2 linked regions of the Variovorax paradoxus genome follow. The protein of the gene in region 2 interacts with the protein of the main gene of each other region in a pairwise test. Links are inferred from orthologs where the notes say so. Each region holds a gene or a part of one and is shown on either strand. Other genes may lie near its edges.

The links. Proteins that work in one complex are often made in the same cells at the same time.
Region 1: the proteins of hflC (region 2) and ftsH interact in binary tests that used the Escherichia coli proteins (3 or more experiments, as listed by UniProt). The link is inferred for Variovorax paradoxus from one-to-one orthologs.

What each region holds. Positions count from the first base shown.
Region 1 is NZ_JAUSXL010000002.1:4,565,276-4,569,532, reverse strand. Bases 453-3,337 are described here. They hold ftsH (ATP-dependent zinc metalloprotease FtsH), read right to left. Parts: upstream 2,911-3,337; coding sequence 994-2,910; downstream 453-993. Other genes in these bases: QFZ47_RS25130 (RlmE family RNA methyltransferase), read right to left, coding at 3,090-3,337; folP (dihydropteroate synthase), read right to left, coding at 453-933. Also shown: glmM (phosphoglucosamine mutase), read right to left, coding at 1-44; more of folP, read right to left, coding at 73-452; more of QFZ47_RS25130, read right to left, coding at 3,338-3,908; QFZ47_RS25125 (YhbY family RNA-binding protein), read left to right, coding at 3,849-4,257. UniProt on the Escherichia coli protein: Acts as a processive, ATP-dependent zinc metallopeptidase for both cytoplasmic and membrane proteins. Plays a role in the quality control of integral membrane proteins.
Region 2 is NZ_JAUSXL010000002.1:5,102,605-5,107,002, forward strand. The notes cover bases 191-3,071. They hold hflC (protease modulator HflC), read right to left. Parts: upstream 2,144-3,071; coding sequence 1,238-2,143; downstream 191-1,237. Other genes in these bases: QFZ47_RS27830 (ATP phosphoribosyltransferase regulatory subunit), read right to left, coding at 191-981; QFZ47_RS27835 (DUF2065 domain-containing protein), read right to left, coding at 1,025-1,213; hflK (FtsH protease activity modulator HflK), read right to left, coding at 2,160-3,071. In the rest of the region: more of QFZ47_RS27830, read right to left, coding at 1-190; more of hflK, read right to left, coding at 3,072-3,524; GTPase HflX, read right to left, coding at 3,599-4,398.

The sequences.
Region 1 (4,257 bases), 540 kb from region 2 along the record:
ACCGTGCCGCGGATGCCGTCGGTGCCAAAGTATTTGCGGGTCATGGATTCGTTCTTGTTGTCGACTTGTTATTTATGAATGTGTCTCTTCGGCCTTCATGGCGCGCCACACGGCGATGGCCGCCACGGTGTCGCGCACATCGTGCACCCGCACGACGGCCGCGCCGCGGTCCACGGCCAGCACCGCGGCCGTCACGCTGGGCACCAGGCGCTCGGCGGCCGCTGGAATGCCGCTGACCGTGCCGATCGACGACTTGCGCGACCAGCCCAGCAGCAGCGGATAGCCGGCCCCGAGCAGTTCGCGCTGGCGCGCCAGCAGCGCAAAATTCTGCGCCACGGTCTTGCCGAACCCGATGCCCGGGTCCAGCGTGATTCGCGATGGATCGATCTTCAGCGCGCGAAGCTGCGCCACCTGCTCGACCCAGAACGACAGCACCTCGGGCACCACATCGCCCTGCATGGGCGCCGTCTGCATAGTCTGCGGATCCCGATGCATGTGCATCAGGCAGACGCCACAGGAAGGGTGCGCCGCCACCGCCTCGCGCGCCCCAGGCTGCCGCAGCGCCCAGACGTCGTTGACGATGTCGGCACCCAGCTCGAGCACCGCGCGCATGACTTCCGGCTTGTAGGTATCGACGGACAGCGGCACGTTGAGCTTCACAGCTTCCCGGACCACCGGCAGCACGCGCGCCAGTTCGGCATCGAGCGGCACGGCCGGGCTGCCGGGGCGGGTCGATTCGCCGCCGATGTCGAGGATGTCGGCCCCCTCCTTCAGCAACTGCTCGCAATGCCGCAGCGCGGCCTCGGTCGAGGCATGCGCCCCGCCGTCGGAGAAGGAATCGGGGGTGACGTTGACGATGCCCATCACGCGCGGCTGCGCGAGATCGATTGCAAAACGGCCGGCCTGCCAGACCGTTGCGGGAGCCATCGTCATGCGGCACCTTCATCGAAAACGGGGCCCATGGCCCCGTTGGTGTTGAACACCGGATGCACTTCAGGCAACTGTGGGTGCCGGATCCGGATTGACTGCCGGCGTGCCGCCGCTGCCGCCACTGCCCGACGGCGGAATGCGCGGCGTCCAGTCCTTGGGCGGACGCGGTGCGCGGCCGGCCATGATGTCGTCGAGCTGTTCCGTGTCGATGGTTTCCCATTCGAGCAGGGCCTTGGCCATGGCGTGCATCTTGTCGCTGTTTTCCTCGATCAGGCGGCGCGCCTGCGCGTACTGCTCGTCGATGATGCGGCGCACTTCGGCATCGACCTTTTCCATGGTCTGCTCGCTCATGTTGGTGGTCTTGGTGACCGAGCGGCCGAGGAACACTTCGCCTTCGTTCTCGGCGTAGACCATCGGGCCCAGCGCATCGGTCATGCCGTAGCGCGTGACCATGTCGCGGGCAATGGAAGTCGCGCGCTCGAAGTCGTTGCTGGCGCCGGTGGTCATCTGGTGCATGAACACTTCTTCGGCGATACGGCCGCCGAACAGCATGCTGATCTGGTTCAGCATGTATTCGCGGTCATAGCTGTAGCGGTCCTGCGCCGGCAGGCTCATGGTCACGCCCAGGGCTCGGCCTCGCGGAATGATGGTGACCTTGTGGACCGGGTCGCACTTGGGCAGCAGCTTGCCGATGAGCGCGTGGCCGGACTCGTGGTAGGCCGTGTTGCGGCGCTCTTCCTCGGGCATGACCATGCTCTTGCGCTCGGGGCCCATGAAGATCTTGTCCTTGGCCTTCTCGAAGTCCTGCATCTCGACCACGCGCGCATTGCGGCGTGCGGCCATCAGGGCGGCCTCGTTGCAGAGGTTGGCCAGGTCGGCGCCGGACATGCCGGGCGTGCCGCGCGCGATGACGCTCGGGTTCACGTCCTGGCCGAGCGGCACCTTGCGCATGTGCACGCCCAGGATCTGCTCGCGGCCGCGGATGTCGGGCAGCGTCACATACACCTGGCGGTCGAAGCGGCCGGGGCGCAGCAGCGCGGCGTCCAGGATGTCGGGGCGGTTGGTGGCAGCCACCACGATCACGCCCAGGTTGGTTTCGAAGCCGTCCATCTCGACCAGCATCTGGTTCAGGGTCTGTTCGCGCTCGTCGTTGCCGCCACCCAGGCCGGCGCCGCGCTGGCGGCCCACCGCATCGATTTCGTCGATGAAGATGATGCAGGGGGCGTTTTTCTTGGCGTTCTCGAACATGTCGCGCACGCGGGCCGCGCCCACACCGACGAACATTTCGACGAAGTCGGAACCCGAAATCGAGAAGAACGGAACCTTGGCTTCGCCGGCAATCGACTTGGCCAGCAAGGTCTTGCCGGTACCCGGCGGGCCGACCAGCAGCAGGCCGCGCGGAATGCGGCCGCCGAGCTTCTGGAAGCGCTGCGGGTCTTTCAGGAAGTCGACCACTTCACGGACTTCTTCCTTGGCCTCGTCGCAGCCCGCGACGTCGGCGAAAGTGACCGTGTTGTTGTTCTCGTCCATCATGCGGGCCTTGCTCTTGCCGAAGCTGAACGCCCCGCCTTTGCCGCCGCCCTGCATCTGCCGCATGAAGTAGATCCAGACGCCAATCAGCAGCAGCATCGGCCCCCAGCTCACCAGCAGCGTCATGAGGAGCGAGCCCTCTTCGCGTGGCTTGACGTCGAACTTGACGTTGTGATCGATCAGGTCGCCCACCAGGCCGCGGTCGAGCACGGTGGCGGTTGTACGGATCTTGCGATCCTCATTGGTGACGGCCACGATTTCTCCGCCGCCGGCGCCTTCGGGAATGACGGCGCTCTTGATCTGGTTGTTTCGGACCTGATCCAGGAACTCCGAATAACTCACCGTCCCTGAACCGACGCCGCCGCGGGTGTCGAACTGCTTGAACACAGTGAACAACACCATGGCAATGACGAGCCATACGGCAACTTTGGAAAACCACTGATTGTTCAAACGAAGCTCCAGTCGAAAGCGCGTGACAAGATTGTGAAAAGAACGCGCTATGGATACGCAATTGCGCCCCATTTTAGGCTTTTCAAGCTGCGAAAAGCGGGCATTTCCCTAAAGCAGCCATAGCTTGACAAGGGTTTGCGCCCCATAGGCGCGCTTTCCCGGGGGCTGGCCTCAAGGTATCAAAGCGTTTCCTGAGCCTTCAGACCCATGCCGACAAGAAAAGTTTCGGACGATTTGTCGCGCGAAGCCTTGGGTTTGAACGGCTTCACGGTGCGGAAATTCGCCTTGAACAGCTTCACCAGTTCGTCATAGCCGCCGCCATGAAAAAGCTTGGCCACCAAGGCTCCTTCGGGCTTCAGATGGTGCCGGGCGAAGTCGATTGCAAGCTCGATCAGGTGCGCCACGCGGGCCGCATCGGCCGAATGGATGCCCGACAGGTTGGGCGCCATGTCGGAAACCACCAGGTCGGCCTTCCGGCCGGCCATTGCACCCAGCACCTGCTCCAGCAGTTCCGTCTCGCGGAAATCGCCCTGCAGAAAGGTCACGCCCTCGATGGGCTCCATCGGCAGGATGTCCAGCGCGATGATGGTGCCGTTCAACTCGCCGGCCGCGGCGCCCGCGGGCGACATGCGTCGGCGCAGGTACTGGCTCCAGGCTCCGGGGGTGGAACCCAGGTCGACCACCAACTGGCCCGGCTTGACCAGCCCGAGCGACTCGTCGATTTCCTTGAGCTTGTAGGCGGCGCGGGCGCGATACCCCTCCCGCGCGGCCAGTTTCACGTACGGATCGTTGATGTGGTCGTGCAGCCACGCCTTGTTGACTTTTTTGCTCTTTGCCTTGGTGCTCATGGATAGCCTCTCGTGCTTCGCGTTGCGGTATTCGCCTTGGAAGCGGCCCGGCGGTTCGAGAGGTTGCTTTCTACCCTCGATAATACGGGGATGCCCGCCATTCAACTTACCCCTGCCGAGCGCAAGGTGCACCGCGCCGAAGCTCACCATCTGGATCCGATCGTCATGGTCGGTGGAGACGGGCTCACCCCTGCCGTGAAAAAAGAAGCCGACGCGGCGCTCAAGGCCCACGGCCTGATCAAGATCCGCGTCTTCTCCGACGACCGCGTGGCCCGCGATGCCATGCTGCAAGAGCTCGCCGACGAGCTCGACGCCGCGCCCATCCAGCACATCGGCAAGCTGCTGGTGCTGTGGCGCCCCAAGCCCGAGAAAGAGCGCGTGGTCGATGAAGACCGCATGCCCGGCCCGCGCGACGTCAAGATCCTGAAGTACAGCAAGCGCGGCGGCCAGCGCCCCGAGATCAAGACCCTGCGCGTGCTCGGCAACCAGCGGCTCACGC
Region 2 (4,398 bases):
GCGCAGCGGGCGTGCCGGCAGCACGCCGACCAGTTCGCGCACGTCGAGGCTGAAGCCGACCGCCGGCCGGTTGCGGCCGAACACGGCGCCGACCTCGTCGTAGCGGCCGCCGCGCACCAGCGCATCGGCCGCACCCGGCACATAGATGCCGAAGCGCATGCCGCTGTAGTAGGCATAGCCGCGCAGGTCGGCCAGGTCGAAACTGATCTGGCGCGACGAATCGGCGCCGAGGCTGTCCGCGAGCTGCTTCAGTCCGGCCAGCGCCGCGCTCACGGCCGGCGTGCCCTTGAGGGCCTTGGCGGCCTCGTCGAGCACCGACGCATCGCCATACAGCTGGACCAGCGCGCGCAGGCCATCGCGCGACGAAGCCGGGAAATCGCGCGTGAGCGCATGCAGTTCGCTCGCGTCCTTGGCAACCAGCGCCGCATGCACGCGCGCCAGCATGGAGGCGTCGACCGGCACGCCGGCAAACAGCGCCCGCACGATGCGCGCGTCCGCCAGGTCGACGATCACGCCGTCCTTCAAGCCTGACGCATGCAGGCAGTCGAGCGCGAGCAGCAGCACTTCGGTATCGGCCTCGAGCCCTGCATGGCCATAGATCTCGGCCCCGAACTGCAGCGGCTCGCGCGTGGCATGCGGCCGGTCGGGGCGGGTGTGCAGCACCGGTCCGCAGTAGCACAGCCGTGCCACGCCTTCGCGGTTCAACAGGTGGGCGTCGATGCGTGCCACCTGGGGCGTGGTGTCGGCCCGCAGGCCCATGCTGCGGCCGGAGAGCTGGTCGACCAGCTTGAAGGTTTGGAGGTCGAGCGCCTCGCCGGTGCCGGACAGCAGCGACTCCAGGTGCTCGAGCAGCGGCGGCATCACCAGCTCGTAGCCATAGCCACGGGCGGTATCGAGCAGCTGGCGTCGAAGTTCTTCGATGTGGCGCGCCTCGGAAGGCAGCACATCGGCAATGTGATCCGGGAGGACCCAGGCGGACATGGGGATCGGGGGCGTGGTTAAACCGGGATTCTACCGGGCCGCGCTACCCCAGCAGCCAAAGAAGGGCCAAACCCATCAAGATGCTGCAGAGTCCGAAGAAACGCAGCTGGCCGTCGCGCAGCTGCATGAGCTGCCCAAAACCGCGCCGCCACCCGCCCGGCGAGACGAAAGGCAGGATGCCTTCGATCACCAGGACCAGCGCCAGCGCGCTCCAGAAGATTTCGGCGCTCACGGCGGCAGCGGCCCGGATGCCGGGTCAGCGGCGTGGAGGCGCGTTGCCTGCGGGCGTGCCGGCGCTCTGCATGGCGCGGAAGAAGTCCGACGACGGGTCGAGCACCATCACGTCGCTCTTCTTGTTGAAGCTCTGCTTGTAGGCGTCGAGGCTGCGGTAGAACTGCGCGAACTGCGGGTCGCGGCCAAAGGACTCGCTGTAGGCGGCAGCAGCCTGGGCATCGCCCTCGCCCTTGATCTTCTGGGCATCGCGATAGGCGTTCGCCACGATCACTTCGCGCTGGCGGTCGGCGTCGGCGCGGATCTTTTCGCCCTCGGCAAAGCCGGTCGAACGCAGTTCATTGGCCACGCGCTTGCGCTCTGCCTCCATCCGGCGGTAGACCGATTCGGTGATGGCTTCCACATAGTCGACACGCGTGATGCGCACGTCGATGACGTCAACGCCCCAGGGCTTGGCACCCTTCACCACGGCCAGCACCTCGCGCTGAACGTCGGCCATCAGCGCCTCGCGGCGCACCGAGATCAGGTCGCGCACGGTGCGCTTGTTGATGTTTTCCTGGAAGGCGTTGCGCACCACCCGGTTGAGCTGCGTGGCGCCGGCATTTTCGTCGAGGCCCACGTTGCGGATGTAGGCCTGCGGATCGGTGATGCGCCAGCGCACGTACCAGTCGATCACCACGCGCTGCTTCTCGGCCGTGAGCATGGGCTCGGTGTCGAGGCTGGAGAGCGTGAGCAGCCGCTTGTCGATGTACGACACGTTCTGGAACGGCGGCGGCAGCTTGAAGTTCAGGCCCGGCTCGGTGATGACCTGCTTGATCTGGCCCAGGGCGTAGACCACGCCGAACTGGCGCTGGTCGACGACGAAGAGCGTCGAGCTCAGCAGCACCAGCAGCACGAGGATCGACGAAGCGATGAATCCGATTCTGTTCATGTTCTTACTGGCCTTTTCAACGCACGTCGCGATCACGCGAACGGCCATCGCGGGCGCGGCTCTCGCTCGATGGCGGCGCCACCGGAATCACTGACGACTGGGCGGGCGCGGTACCCGCCACGCTGGGGCTGGCCGCATCGACCGGCGTTGCGGCCGGGTTGTTGCCGCTCAGCTGCATGAGCTTGTCGAGCGGCAGGTACAGCAGGTTGGAGCCTTGCTTGGTATCGACCAGCACCTTGGTGGTGCTGGCGTAGATCTGCTGCATGGCGTCGGTGTACATGCGGTCGCGCGTCACCTGCGGCGCCTTCTGGTATTCGGCCAGCACCGCGCCAAAGCGCCCTGCATCGCCCTGCGCCTGCGCAACGATGCGCGCCTTGTAGGCCTCGGACTCTTCCTTGAGGCGCGACGAGGTACCGGTGGCACGCGGGATCACGTCGTTGGCGTAGGCCTGGGCCTCGTTCTTGGCGCGCTCGCGCTCCTGTCCGGCCTTGAGCACGTCGTCGAAGGCGGCCTGCACCTGCTCGGGCGGCCGCACGCCGCCTTGCTGCAGGTTGATGTTGACGACTTCCACGCCGACCTTGTAACGGTCGAGGATGGTCTGCATCAGCGTGCGCACGCGAGGCGCGATCTGGTCGCGCTCCTCGGCAAGGGCCGCGTCCATCTTCATCTTGCCGACCACTTCGCGCACGGCGGTTTCGGCCACCTGCACCACGGTTTCGGAGGGCGACTTGCTTTCGTACAGATAGGCGCGCGCATCGCTCAGGCGGTATTGCACGGCGAACTTGATCTCGACGATGTTCTCGTCTTCGGTCAGCATGGCCGATTCGCGCAGGCCGGTCGAACGCACGATGGCATCGCGGCCCACGTCGGTCGAGCGGATCTGCGTGGTCACCACCACTTCGTGACGCTGGATGGGGTACGGCAGGCGCCAGTTGAAGCCGGCATTCACAGTCGACTTGTAGCGGCCGAACTGCGTCACCACGGCCTGCTGGCCTTCATTCACGATGAAGAAGCCGGTACCGAGCCAGATGAGAACGGCAACCGCCGCCACCAGTCCGAGACCGAAGCCTGCATTCTTCATGTCCGGCCGATAGCCATTGCCGCCACCGCCGTTGCCAGTGGGGCGATTGCCGCCGCCCTTGCCACCGAAGAAGCCCCCCAGCTTGCGATTGAGGTCGCGCCAGAGTTCGTCGAGGTCGGGCGGCCCCTGGTTCGGGCCTTGGCCGCGGGGACGGTTGCCGTTGCCGTTGTTGTTGCCCGAGGGCGGTGGCGTTGGTGCGCCCGGCGGGTCTGCGTCGGGAGGCCGGTTGCCCGTCGGGCGGTCGCCGTTGGACGCCGGCTCGTCGCCGCGACCCCATCGGCCATCGTTCAGGTTGAACATGCCCAGAAACCCTCTCCACGCTGGCTTTGCATTCATTCGCTTCGTTCTCTTGTCAGTGGCGGGATTGTGCCCAATCAATTGGCGGTATCGTGCAATTCAGTGTCGGCCTCTGGGGTCATCGTATCGCCCATGGAGCCCGACCGGCGGGCCAGCTCGGCTCGCAGGAGCGGCACGCCCTCGCCACTGCGGGCGCTGAGGAAGATGCGCGGAACCTGCACGCCGTCGACTTCGATGTCGTCCTGCAGATGCAGCGGGTGCTGCGCGGTTTCAAGAGCATCGAGCTTGTTGAACACCAGAAGCTGCGCAACGGCGTCCGCACCGATGTCGCGAAGAACGGATCGCACTTCGGCCATCTGCTCTGGGTAATGCGGATTGGAAGCATCGACCACATGCAGCAGCAAGTCGGCGTCGACGGCCTCTTGCAGCGTGGCCTTGAAGGCGTCGACGAGGCCGTGCGGCAGGTCGCGGATGAAGCCGACGGTGTCGGAAATCGAGACCTGCCTGCGCGCGTCGCCCAGGTAGAGGTTGCGCGTGGTGGTGTCGAGCGTGGCAAAGAGCTGGTCGGCTGCATAGGCGCGGGCCTTGACCAGCGCATTGAACAGCGACGACTTGCCGGCGTTGGTATAGCCCACGAGCGAGATGTTGAAAGTCTCGCGGCGCTCGCGCTGGCGGCGCTGCGTGCCGCGCTGCTTCTGCACCTTGGCCAGGCGCTCGCGCGTGCGCTTGATCGATTCGCTGATCATTCGGCGGTCGAGCTCGATCTGCTTTTCACCGGGACCGCCGCGCACGCCCGCGCCGCCGGTCTGGCGCTCGAGGTGGGACCAGCGGCGGACCAGCCGCGTGCTCAGGTACTGCAGGCGGGCAAGCTCGACCT